2 regions of the Breznakia sp. PFB1-19 genome follow, and region 2 is predicted to be linked to the other one. Evidence: a T-box and tRNA genes for the amino acid it is inferred to sense, from the RefSeq annotation. Region 2 holds a T-box; the other holds one or more tRNA genes.
The links. A T-box is a leader RNA that pairs with one kind of tRNA and senses whether it is charged. The one in region 2 lies ahead of ileS (isoleucine--tRNA ligase), so its partner is inferred to be a tRNA-Ile.
Positions count from the first base shown of each region.

Region 1 (7,236 bases), on a different contig from region 2:
AGGTACAGATTTAACATCTGCAAGTGATGTAACGTTCACAAATACATATGCTGCAACAGGAAGTATTGCCTTTGCAGGAACAAAAACACTAACAGGTAGAGATTTTGCATCTAGTGATACATTCACATTTGAACTATATGAAGTTACTGGTTCAGGAGATCAAATAATTGATACACAAACAATCAACCCAACAAGTGGATCAAGTGAAACGTTTACATTTAAAACGTTAAACTACACATTAGCTGACAAAGGACAAACATATACATATAAAATTGTCGAAAAACCAGGGACTGTGGCTGGAGTAACATATGATACAACCGAATATACTGCATCATACACGATTACAGATAACGGTAATGGTACATTAAGTGTTACGAAAGCATCAGGAACAGATTTAACATCTGCAGCAGCAGTAGGATTTGAAAACACATATGGTGCTGTTGGTAATATTAAGTTCGCCGGAACAAAAACACTGACAGGTAGAGATTTTGCGTCTGGCGATACATTCACATTTGAACTATACAGAGTTGATGGTTCGGGAACTCAATTACTCGATACAAAAACAATCACTCCTACAAGTGGATCAAGTGAAGCGTTCACGTTCAAGACGATAAATTACGCGTTAGCAGATAAAGGTAAAACATATACATACAAGATTAAAGAAACAATCGGAAACATAGCTGGAGTGACATATGATACAACAGAGTACACAGCAACATATGACATTACTGACAATGGAAATGGTACATTAAGTGCAACAAAAAAATCAGGAACCGATTTAACATCTGCAAGTGACGTAACATTCGCAAATACATATGCAGCAAGTGGAAATATTACATTTGCGGGATCTAAAACATTAACGGGAAGAGACTTTAAAGCAGGAGATATATATAGTTTTGAATTAATTGGTGTTGTTGGTGGATCAGAAATTCAATTAGATAAACAAACAATTTTACCTACAACAGGCTCAAGTGAAACATTTACATTCAAGACATTGAATTACACTCTTGCAGATAAAGGGAACACATATACATACAAGATTAAAGAAACAATCGAAAACATAGCTGGAGTAACATATGATACAACAGAGTACACTGCAAACTACACAATTACTGACAATGGTGATGGTACACTAAGTGTTACAAAAACTACAGGAACTGATTTAACTTCTTCAACAGCTGTAACATTTACAAATACATATGCAGCAACTGGAAGCATTGCCTTTGGTGGAACAAAAACACTGACAGGAAGAAACTTCACTGCTGGTGATGCATTTACATTTGAACTATATAAAGTTACTGGTTCAGGAGATCAATTACTTGATACACAAACAATCAACCCAACAAGTGGAACAAGTGAAACGTTTACATTTAAAACGTTAGACTACACATTAGCTGACAAAGGACAAACATATACTTACAAAATTGTTGAAACAAGCGGAAGTGTAGCGGGAGTGACGTACGATACAACAGTGTACACAGCAAACTATACAATCACCGATAACGGTAATGGTACATTGAGTGTTACGAAAGCGTCAGGAACAGATTTAACATCAACTAGTGATGTGACATTCACAAATACGTATGCAGCAACTGGAAGTATTGCCTTTGCAGGAACAAAAACACTAACAGGAAGAAACTTTGCATCTAGTGATACATTCTCATTTGAACTATACAAAGTTACTGGTTCAGGAGATCAATTACTCGATACGCAAACAATTAACCCTACAAGTGGAACAAGTGAAACGTTCACATTTAAAACGTTAGATTACACATTAGCTGACAAAGGGCAAACATATACATATAAGATTGTTGAAAAAGCAGGAACTGTAGCTGGTGTTACATATGATACAACAGTGTATACAGCAGACTATACGATTGCAGATAATGGAGATGGTACATTAAGTGTTACAAAAGCATCAGGTACAGATTTAACATCTGCAGCAGCAGTAGAATTTGAAAATACATATGGTGCAGCTGGTAACATTAAGTTTGCCGGAACGAAAACACTAACAGGAAGAAATTTCACTGCTGGTGATACGTTCACATTTGAACTATACAAAGTTGATGGTTCAGGAGATCAATTGCTCGATACAAAAACAATCAACCCAACAAGTGGAACAAGTGAAGCATTTACATTCAAGACGTTAAATTACGCGTTAGCAGATAAAGGGAAAACATATACATATAAGATTGTTGAGAAAGCGGAGACGTTAGCTGGAGTAACATATGATACAACAGTGTACACAGCAACATATGACATTACGGATAATGGAAATGGTACATTAAGCGCAACTAAAAAATCCGGAACTGATTTAACTTCAGCAAGTGATGTGACATTCACAAATACGTATGCAGCAACTGGAAGTATTGCCTTTGCAGGGACGAAAACACTGACAGGAAGAAACTTTACTGCTAGTGATTCATTCACATTTGAACTATATAAAGTTACTGGTTCAGGAGATCAATTAATTGATACACAAACAATTACTCCAACAAGTGGATCAAGTAAAACGTTCACATTCAAAACGTTAAACTACACATTAGCTGACAAAGGACAAACATATACATATAAAATTGTCGAAAAAGCAGGAAATATTGCAGGAATCACATATGATACAACAGCATACACTGCAAATTACACAGTTGCAGATAATGGTGATGGTACATTAAGTGTTACGAAAGCATCAGGAACAGATTTAACATCTGCAGCAGCTGTCGAATTTGAAAACACATATGCAGCAGTTGGAAGCATTACATTTGCGGGATCAAAAACACTAACAGGAAGAAACTTCACTGCTGGTGATACATTCTCATTTGAACTATACAAAGTTGATGGTTCAGGTGATACGTTATTAGAAACAAAAGTGATTGCTCCTACAAGTGGTTCGAATGAAGCATTTACATTTAACTCATTGAGTTACTCTTTAGCGGATAAGGGTAATACATACACATACAAAATTGTCGAGAAAGCAGAAAGTATTGCTGGAATTACATATGATACAACTGCATATACAGCAAGTTATGAAATTGAAGATGGTGGAGACGGTACAGTAGTAGCTACTAGAAAATCTGGAACGGATTTAACTTCATCAACAGCTGTAGCATTTGAAAATACATATGCAGCAAGTGCTTCAATTGCATTCAGCGGAACAAAAGCATTATCTGGAAGAGACTTTAAAGCAGGAGATACATTCACATTTGAATTGTATGCAAAAGTTGGAGGATTGGATGTATTAATTGATACGAAAACAATTACACCAACAAGTGGATCAAATGAAACGTTCACATTTAAAACGTTGAATTACACACTATCTGATAAAGATCAATTACGTACGTATAAAATAAAGGAAAAAGTAGAAAATATTGCCGGAATTACATACGATACAACAGAGTATACAGCGACATATGAAGTCACAGACAATGGTGATGGAACATTGCTTTTAACTAGAAAATCGGGAACAGATTTAACAGCAACTAGTGATGTGACATTTACAAATACATATGCTGCTAATGGAAGTGTTGCCTTTGCAGGAACAAAAACACTAACAGGAAGAAACTTTACTGCAACAGATGTATTCTCATTTGATCTATACAAAGTTGAAGGTGGTGTAGAAACTTTAGTGGATACACAAACTATCAACCCAACAAATGGATCAAGCGAAACATTCACATTTAAAACAATGAATTACACACTTGCAGATAAAGGTAAAACGTATACATACAAGATTGTTGAGAAAGCAGGAAGTATTGATGGAATTACATACGATACAACTACATACACTGCTACTTACGAAATTGTTGATAACGGTGATGGAACATTAGCTGTTCAAAGAAAAACTGGAACAGATTTAACACATGCACCATCAGTTAGCTTTGTTAACGCATACAAAGCAATTATCACGAAAGGCGATGTTGTCCTACATAAAATCGATTCTGCTTCTAAGAATGCTTTAGAAGGAGCTGAATTCAGTTTATATAAAGCAGATGGAACGCTTGTAACTGAAAAACTTATGAGTGATGCAAACGGAGTTATCTCGGCTGCTAATTTAGATGAAGGAAACTATTATTTCCAAGAAACGAAAGCTCCTAAAGGATACCAATTAAATAAAGAAAAGATAAACTTTGAAATCAAAGCAAATCAAACAACTGCCGTATCCTTAATGTTTGAGAATGAAAAGACACCTGATAAACCAGTGGTATTCCGTCCGAGTACTTCACCAAACACAGGTGATCCAAACAATACACCATACTATCTATTTATGTTATTACTAAGTGGTGTAGTAATTTCTGGAACATCATTTAAATTCGCAAGAGCAAAAAAGAGAAAATAGAAAAACACTGAAAAAGGCGTGAAAATACTCGCGCCTTTTGGTGGTGTCATAATGTATTTACATAGTACAGCGTAAAATGACAAGATTAATGTAAAACAGCCCATGAGCGATAATGCGTTCATGTGCTGTTTACATGCAATAAGATTAGACATTGCTTTGATCAAAAGTAATTTTGACTGCCATTTGACTGCCAAAACATGATAAAACGTGATAAAACGTGATAAAACGTGATAAAACGAGTGATTGTTGAAGAATAAAAAAATAGTGTCCAATCAATATTGATCAGACACTTTCTTTCCAAATGGTGGTCCCGGTCGGAATCGAACCAACGACACAAGGATTTTCAGTCCTTTGCTCTACCGACTGAGCTACGGGACCATTTGGTTGCGGGGACAGGATTTGAACCTGCGACCTCCGGGTTATGAGCCCGACGAGCTACCGAACTGCTCTACCCCGCGATGAATAAAATAAATCATAAAACTTAAATAATAATGGCGGAGGAACTGGGATTCGAACCCAGGCGCCAGTTTCCCGACCTACCGGTTTTCAAGACCGGACCCTTCAGCCACTTGGGTATTCCTCCAGATGTCTTAAGTTTTATATATTGGTGGACCCTACAGGACTCGAACCTGTGACCCACCGGTTATGAGCCGGATGCTCTAACCAACTGAGCTAAGGGTCCAGCATATAACTACAAATAATAAATGGTGGCTGAAGTGAGACTCGAACTCACGACCTTCCGGGTATGAACCGGATGCTCTAGCCAACTAAGCTACCCAGCCATTTATAATGGTCGGGAAGACAGGATTCGAACCTGCGACCCCCTGGTCCCAAACCAGGTGCACTACCAAGCTGTGCTACTTCCCGATATCGAATGGCGCGCCCGGCAGAAATCGAATCCACAACCTTCTGATCCGTAGTCAGACGCTCTATCCAGTTGAGCTACGGGCGCATTTTTTATCGCTTGCTTTCGCAATGCTTACTAATAATACCAAATATCATATTGCATTTCAAGTACTTTTCGATAATTTTCTGCGGGTTTTTTTATTTGCCTTTTTTCAATGGTTAGATTACACTACAATTAAGGAGAATATACCCATGAAATATATCTTTATCATAAACCCAGAAGCCGGAAAAGAAAAGAGTAAAGTCAAATTGGATAATGAAATTCGTAGTGTCTTTAAGGATACAGACTTCATTGTTGAATATACAAAATATCCAGGACATGCTACAGAAATTGCAATGATGCATGCATCAACAAAAGAAGAAATGATCATCTTTGCTTGTGGTGGAGATGGGACGATAAATGAAGTAGTAAATGGGATGTATAAATATAAGAATGCAAAGTTAGCCCTAATACCAATTGGTACTGGAAATGACTTTATCAAATTCTTCAAGAAGATCTCAAAAGATGATTTCTTAAATTTAGAGGGATATAAAGATGGTCAAGATTTGCCATGTGATCTAATCTATTCCAATAACCGGGTGTGCTTGAATATTGCATCGGTTGGATTTGATGCACGCGTTGTGCAAAAGGTTGCGCGTTTTAAACGCTTACCTTTTGTGAATGGTGGATTTGCATATATCTTAAGTGTATTTAATAGTTTCTTAGCATCGATGAAGTTTCATCAAGCATTAAAAATTGATGATACATATATTGACTGTAAGAACTATATTTTTATTGTTGCGGCAAATGGAAGTTACTATGGTGGAGGATTTCACCCAACACCTGATGCTAAAATTAATGATGGTTTTATTGATGTGATTACTATTGATGCATTAAGTCGCCTACGTGTAATGACATTAATTAAAAAATATAAAGCAGGTGAACATCGAAGTTTTGATTTTGTGAAAGAATTTCGATGCAAGAAATTGCAAATTCTGGGGAAGAAAGAAGTTGTATTGAATATGGATGGTGAGACAATTAAAGTCAAAGATCCTATAATTGAAATCTTGGAAAAGCAAATTACGTTATACTTACCAAAAAAGAATGAAACTGCTGCATAAGAAACATGCAGCTTTTTTGTGTAAAGATGATTTGATATTTTAGCTATCTATGTGTAAAATATGTATAGAGTGTCTAATAATAGAATCGTATTATAGATACGTATTAGTGTTTAAGAAAGAGGGAAACAATGAGAAAAGTAAAATTATTATTTGTGAGCATGTTAGTCATGTTCTCTGTGATCATGACAGGATGTTCAGGTTCGTCAGGACCAAGCGCAGAAGAGATTATGGAAACAGGTGCCAAGAAAGCAAAAGACATTGAATCAGGACATTTAGATATGGAAATGAATATTGATGTCGCAATTAATGTTGATGGTTCAAAAATGGCAGTCAAAATGGGAATGGACATGGATATGGACTATTTCGAAAAAGACAACAAAGCACATGGAACTACAGATGTAACAATTAAAGCATTAGGGATGAATGAAAAAACATCTATGGAAATGTACATGTTTGAAGAAGATGGTTCAATGTACACAGCTTCTAAAGAAGAAGATAGTGACGATTGGACAGTTGAAGAAACAGAAATAAATGGAGCTGACACACTTGGTCCAGATGCTACAGATTTAAGTAAATTAAAGTTAGAAAAAGATGGAACTGGTGAAGTTGATGGTAAAAAAACCTACAAATTAAAAGGTGAAATTGATGAAGAAATGTTCAGCGAACTTTCAAGTTCAATGGGAAGCGACAATGCAGCTAGCGGAATGTTAGGTGAAGGTTTTAAAGTTCCTGTAGAAGTTGAGTACTACCAAGATGGTGGGGAGCTTGCACGTATTTACATGGACTTAGGAAAACCAATGTTAGATGCGATGAAAGAACAAATGGGAAGCATGATTGATGAAGATGAAGCAGATGATGCAATCGAAATCAACGAAGCATACTTTGATATCAAAATT
Region 1 is NZ_JARXXJ010000022.1:24,024-31,259, forward strand. Features, by position in the region: gene M2098_RS09515 (FctA domain-containing protein) at 1-4,333, shown strand, start outside; tRNA gene M2098_RS09520 (tRNA-Phe) at 4,636-4,711, opposite strand; tRNA gene M2098_RS09525 (tRNA-Met) at 4,715-4,791, opposite strand; tRNA gene M2098_RS09530 (tRNA-Ser) at 4,826-4,916, opposite strand; tRNA gene M2098_RS09535 (tRNA-Ile) at 4,939-5,015, opposite strand; tRNA gene M2098_RS09540 (tRNA-Met) at 5,039-5,115, opposite strand; tRNA gene M2098_RS09545 (tRNA-Pro) at 5,124-5,200, opposite strand; tRNA gene M2098_RS09550 (tRNA-Arg) at 5,209-5,285, opposite strand; gene M2098_RS09555 (diacylglycerol kinase family protein) at 5,432-6,340, shown strand; gene M2098_RS09560 (hypothetical protein) at 6,469-7,236, shown strand, end outside.
Region 1: it encodes a tRNA-Ile, which carries the amino acid that the T-box ahead of ileS (isoleucine--tRNA ligase) is inferred to sense. The anticodon was not compared.

Region 2 (7,236 bases):
ACCATAACCAAGTAATGTCGCAAAGTGGTGCACTTCTCTTGGTTCAGCGCTCTCTACAATCAATGCGGTTAATAAACGTTTTTTGGTGCGAACCAGGTGTTGGTTTAAAGCACTCGTCGCTAACAAGGAAGGGATTGCCAAATGGTTTTCATCAACCCCACGATCGCTTAATACTAGTAAAGTCGTTCCTTTACTTATGGCTTTATCTGCTTCATTGCACATGGCTGCAATAGCCTCTTTTAAACTTGTATTTTTATAATAAAGCATCGAAATGGTTTCGCAAGTAAAGCCATCTTTATGTAAGCTTTTAATTTTTAGCATATCGTTGTTGCTTAAGATTGGATTGTGAATTTTCAGTAAACGGGCATTTTGTGCAGTATCTTTCAACAAGTTCCCATCACTTCCTAAGTACACACTTGTACTCGTTACAATTTGTTCACGAATCGCATCAATTGGTGGGTTGGTAACTTGGGCAAATAACTGTTTAAAATATGAAAATAATGGTTGATATGTATGATCTAATACTGCTAAAGAACTATCCGTTCCCATCGCAATAACAGGTTCATTACCATGCAAGGCTGTAGGAATAATGTAGTCTTTTATATCTTCATAACTATAGCCATGCACTTTTTGGAGTTGCTCTAGTTCTTGTCCTTTGTATTCGATTGGTTTTTGATTTGGAATTTTAACATCTTTCAATTCAAGTAGGTTGGATTCCAACCATTCCCCATAAGGATTCCTTGTTGCATAAGTGTTCTTAATTTCATCATCATCAATCAGACGTCCAGTTTTTGTATCAACAAGTAACATTTTTCCAGGTTGCAAGCGACTTTTCTTTTCAATCATGCTTGGTTCAATGGTAAGTGCTCCAACTTCACTACTCAAAACAAGGTAACCATCCTTGGTAATATAATAACGTGATGGACGTAAACCATTACGATCAAGAATTGCTCCCATCACATCACCATCAGAGAATAAAATAGAAGCTGGACCATCCCATGGTTCCATCAAACATGCACTGTATTGATAGAAATCTTTTTTCTTTTGGCTCATACTTCGGTCATGTTCCCATGGTTCTGGAATGTTCATCATGATTGCTCTTGGTAAATCCATACCTGCCATGACCATAAACTCTAGTGCATTATCTAACATCGCTGAGTCACTTCCTGTAGCTTCAATAACCGGCATGATTCGTTTCATATCATCAGCAAGTTCACTTGAAACCATATTTTCTTCACGACTTAACATCTTATTTACGTTACCCTTAATCGTGTTAATTTCACCATTATGGACGATGAAACGATTTGGGTGGGCACGATGCCATGAGGGCATGGTATTTGTTGAAAAGCGAGAGTGAACCAGTGCAATTGCACTTTTAAAATCCTTATCTTGTAAATCTTTATAAAAGGTTCTAAGTTGTCCTACCAAAAACATACCTTTGTACACAATAGTGCGACTACTCAAAGAACATACATATGTTTCAGGACTGCTTTTTTCAAAAATTTTACGAACGATATACAACTTGCGATCAAAGTCGATTCCAGGATTCAAATTTTCTGGACGTTTGATAAAACACTGTACGATGGTTGGCATAACTTCTAACGCTTTATGTCCTAACACACTTTCATCGACTTTTACATCACGAAAACCTAAGATTTCTAACCCTTCTTTATTAGCAACAATCGTAAAAAGTTGTTTCGCTTTTTTGTATGCAAGTGCATCTTGTGGAAAGAAAAACATTCCCACTCCGTAATCACTTTTTGGTAAATCAAAAGAACACACTCGCTTAAAATATGAATGCGGGATTTGAGTAAGAATTCCTACCCCATCTCCAGTTTTTCTATCTGCATCCATTCCAGCACGATGTTCTAAGCGTTCAACAATGGTCAATGCATCATCAACGGTACGATACGTTCTATCACCGCGAATGTTGACAACTGCTCCAATACCACAGTTATCATGTTCAAAACTTTCATCATATAATCCGACATGTTTCATGTTTCATTCCCCCAATTAAAAAAGACGTTCTATGCAAAAAAGTGCATAAAACGTCTTTGTTTGTATTTTATTTTACCAAACCCTTTGTGATTGTCAAGAAAATTTTTACATTGCTATGAAACAATTTACATTTTCACTTCATAGACCTTGGTAAACACCTCTTGTTGAATTTTTTGGTACAAGTCATCATCAAGTGGTTTTGGATAACTCATGAAGCACAATGGATGTATATTTTTCTCAGTATTTATTTGCGGTTGTAAATATGTTGATTCATGGATTTGAAATTGATTTCGCTTATAAAATGCAACACGTCGAGCACTTGTATGATCAAAAGGTTCTTCTACTTCCAGAATCAGAGTTGTATGTAGATATTTCTCTTTTAAGGCATCTAGCATTTTCGAACCAATGCCCATTCCTCTTGTGTGTTTAGCCACTGCAAAATTTTCCACAAAGATACAATCTTGTAATTGCCAAAGTAAAAATACACCTACTAGTTGTTGGTCCTCGTATGCACCAAGTAATTCAACAAATGATGTTTTCATCTTTTCTTCAATGTATACGTATGGACGTAGCTCACTTATTGGAAATGCTTCTTGTAATAACGGATATGCTTCATCCAATGATTTCATTTTTAATAACTCCATAAGTACCTCATAAGCTATTGTATCAAATCTATTCAAAACAACAAGCAACAAACTCATGTTGTTCTATATATTTTATATTTCATAATCGTTTGAATGGACAACCGTGTTGGATTTGTTATGATATGGGTGAGAAATTACGAGGGGGGTTCACATGAAAGGAAAAGTCAGACTTATATTATTGGCATTTGCAGTCACTTTAGCTACTATCAGTATTGTGCAAACAGAATTAGTTATGTACGCAAGCGAAATCGAACATCAATCGAGCTTGCATATTGCAAATATTGCAAATAACTTCAATTTGATTTCACTGTGTATGGTGCTAATCATGGTTAGCGTCATTGCAATCGCTGGTTACTTTGCACGCAAGTATAAAAAGGAAAATAAGCACTCGTCAAATTAAACTGACAAGTGCTTATTTTTTATTTTTCTAATACGCTTGCGCAACGTTCACATAAACCATCTTCAGCATGTGAATCTGTAATGTTCCAACATCTTGGACATACACTACCTTCGCATTTTTCTACTTTTACTTCAATTACTTCGAATGCTTCAAATTCATCATCAGTAAATGAAACTTTTGATACAGTTAACCATTGGTGAATTTTATCACCTAATACTTCTTCAAGTAATGCTTTATCTGTATCTTTTGCATGTAAAATCACATGTGCTTCTAGCGGTTTTCCAATGACTTTGTCATTTCTTGTTTGTTCAATTGCTTTGAACACATCTTTACGAATCGCAAATAAGCGGTTCATTTTCTCTTTAATCACTTCATCATCAGCGATACGTTCGCTTTTGTTGAATGCAGTCAAGTGTACTGTACCTTCATATGCTGCAAAGTGATCAGAGATCTCTTCTGCTGTATGCACTAAGATTGGTGACCATAATTTTAATAATGTATCACACGCTTTATATAATACCGTTTGTACTTGGCGACGACGTGTATCATCTTTTTTCTCGATATATAGAATATCTTTTGTGAAATCTAAGTAATATGCACTTAACATGTTTGTCATGAACGTTGTAAGTTTTGATGTAATTGTTGAGAAATCAAATTTTACATATAACTCTTTTACTTCATGGTTTAGTTCATTTAATAGAACTAACATGTGTTTGTCTACAAGTGTCAATTTATCTTCAGGTACCATATCTGCTTGATTAAAGTCAGCTGGATTAATGTTTCCTAAGATAAATCTAAACGTATTACGAACTTTACGATATTGTTCAGATACTTGTTTTAAGATTGCATCTCCCATACTTACATCTTGTTGGTAATCCACAGTTGTTGCCCATAGACGTAAGATATCTGCACCATATTGTTGTGTGATTTTTGTTGGAGCAACTGCATTCCATTGCGATTTGGACATCTTCACACCTTTTTCATCCATAACAAACCCGTGTGAAAGAATTTGTTTGTAAGGTGCGTGACCATATACAGCTGTACCAATAATTAGTGATGAATTAAACCATCCACGGTATTGGTCAGATCCTTCAAAATATAAATCCGCTGGATAAGGAAGTCCACGTCCAATCATCGCTTCTGTGTGACTTGAACCTGAATCAAACCAAACATCCATTGTATCCACTTCTTTTGTGAACTCTCCATTTGGACTACCTGGGTGTGTATATCCTTCAGGCAATAAATCTTTGGCATCTCTTTCAAACCATACGTTTGTTCCAAACTCACCGATTAATGCAGCAAAATGTTCGAATAAATCATGTTCCATAATTGGTGTTCCATCTTCCGCATAGATAATTGGAATTGGTACTCCCCATGCACGTTGACGAGAGATACACCAGTCTCCACGATCACGAATCATGTTGTGTAAACGTTGTTCTCCCCAAGTAGGTGTCCAGAATACATTTGCAACTTCTTCAAGTAATTGATCACGAATCTTATCAATTGAGGCAAACCATTGTTTTGTTGCTCTAAAGATAATTGGTTTCTTTGTACGCCAGTCATGTGGATAACTGTGTGTGATGAATTCAAGTTTTAATAATGCACCAACTTCATCAAGTTTTTGCGTTACGACTTTATTTGCATCATCAACATATAGTCCTTCTAACCAAGAACCTGCTTCGGCCATCATATGTCCTTGTTCATCTACTGGACAGTATGGTGGAAGTCCATACTTCATCCCTACGATAAAGTCATCTTCCCCATGTCCTGGAGCTGTATGTACACATCCTGTACCTGCATCTTCTGTTACGTGTTGTCCGCAAATTACTAATGATTCACGATCATAGAATGGGTGTTGTGCTGTAATTCCTTCTAAGTGTTCCCCACGGAATGTTTTTAGGATTTTCTTTTCTTCTAGTCCTAATTCTTCCCAAAGGGTATCTACATTACTAGCAAGAACAACAAGATTTCCTTTTTCACTTTCGACAAGTGCATATTCTAAAAATGGATTCAAACAAATCGCTAAGTTCGCAGGAAGTGTCCAAGGTGTCGTTGTCCAAATTACAAACGCATCTACTTTTTCATCTAAGATACCTTTTCCATCAAGTACGTTAAACTTTACATAAATTGCTGGACTTTTAATATCTTTATATTCAATTTCTGCTTCTGCTAGTGCAGTTTCACTACTTGGTGACCAGTATACTGGTTTCTTTCCTTGATAGATTAAACCATCCGTAGCCATCTTACCAAAGATATTAATTTGATCTTTTTCAAATTCTTTTTGTAAGGTGATATATGGGTGATCATAATCCCCAATACAACCTAATGATTTAAATCCTTTCTTTTGGATTTTTACTTGTTCAAGTGCATAATCGTGACAGATTTTTCTAAAGTCTTCCACTTTCATTTCTTTACGGTTATACCCTTGTTTTTGAATTGCTGTTTCAATTGGCAAACCATGTGTATCCCATCCTGGAATAAACGGTGTCTTATATCCTTGCATAAAACGCGCACGTACAATCACATCTTTCAATGTTTTGTTTAATGCGTGTCCCAAGTGAATGTCACCATTTGCATATGGAGGACCATCGTGTAATACGAACAGTTCACTGCCTTCACGTTTTGCTAGCATTTGTTCATAAAGTTTTTCATCTTCCCAACGTTGTTGAATACCAGGTTCTTTTTTTACTAAGTTTCCTCGCATTTCAAAATCGGTTTTGGGCATTAATAAGGTATCTTTGTATTCCATCTCTTGCTCTCCTTCTAAATTAAAAAAACGTCCTTACAAATCATATAAGGACGTGATTACGCGGTACCACCTTACTTCATGTATATTCATACATGCGCTTCATTAACTGTAACGTAGTTTATACGTCTTATCCTACTCATTTCAGATAAGCTACTCCTAAGTGATATCTATATATATTTCATGTTTGTCTTTCACCAACCGACAACTCTCTAAGCAATCCAAATATATAGCATGTCTTATTCTTTGTATTTCTTTTCAATCAATTCTACATTAGGAATGGGTGGAATGTCAAACCCATCTATCGTTTCTGATAAAATTTGCAGCTGTTCATTCAAATTAATCTTGATTTCGTGTGCTTCAATTCCTAATTTTGAGATATTTAGCAATATCGTTTTTGCATTTTGCAACGCTTCTTTGACAATCATATCTGCATTACGATTTGCTGTAGTTAAAATTCCATTTGCTTCATCTAATGCATTTCGTGTCATTTCACGTATTGCTCTTTCTTTTATATCTAAGTCTTGTAACAACTTCGTATATTTTCTACCAATTTCTTCAATTTTTCGATCATTTTCCTCATTTTGTTTTTTATAAGCAAGTAACTTTCTTTGAAGTTCATCAATTTCTTGATTTTTAGCAGCTAGTTCACTATCGACTTGATATCGATTATATCCATTTTTTACGCGATCAAATTCCATAGTGAGCCCCCTTTCCATCATTCATACTTGCCGATTTCTAAAACAAAACGATTGTTTTTTGTTTTTCGCCCGGTATCATTTACCATAAAGCGACCATACCCTCGAATCGAAATGAGTATGGATTTATTATCACATATGTGAGCCAAATCTTCAACCACTAGATGATCGACTTTTACTCTTCCATCATGTACTAAAGCTTGTGCTTTTTGTCTAGCTAGATGCGTAATACTTGCAACAAGTGCATCCAAACGCAAAGAAGAAACCATATGTGTTTTATATTCTAAATGGATTTCTTTTTGAATTGGTGCTTCACTTTCTTCCAATTGAATTGGACAGCGTCCGATTTTTTCAAGTTCACGTTTGATATATCCTGCTATATCCTTACTAACAAAGATATAGATATCCCCATGTTCAACAATTAAATCACCAAATGTTTGGCGTTCAATGCCTAGATTCATCATTGCACCAAGTGCATCACGATGACTTAGATTATAGTATTTTGTATCATATATTGCATGTAAGCACACAATAGGTAATGGTATTTGTTTATCCTCATAACTTAATAAACAACGTTTATATTCTGCATCTGGATATCCTCCATCAAAAGTCGTATATACTTTTTTACCAACATAGCGTTGAAGGATTTCTTGTTCAGCAGGGCTTAAAAAAGGAGTGAAAACTTTGTGGTAAATAGAAAGTTGATCCAAATAATCATCTATCCTAGCCAGAAAATCCTCATTCCCTTTA
Region 2 is NZ_JARXXJ010000010.1:15,284-22,519, forward strand. Features, by position in the region: gene gltB (glutamate synthase large subunit) at 1-1,998, opposite strand, end outside; gene M2098_RS06230 (GNAT family N-acetyltransferase) at 2,124-2,642, opposite strand; gene M2098_RS06235 (hypothetical protein) at 2,794-3,042, shown strand; gene ileS (isoleucine--tRNA ligase) at 3,062-5,791, opposite strand; T-box leader at 5,835-6,044, opposite strand; gene M2098_RS06245 (DivIVA domain-containing protein) at 6,028-6,489, opposite strand; gene M2098_RS06250 (YlmH/Sll1252 family protein) at 6,507-7,196, opposite strand.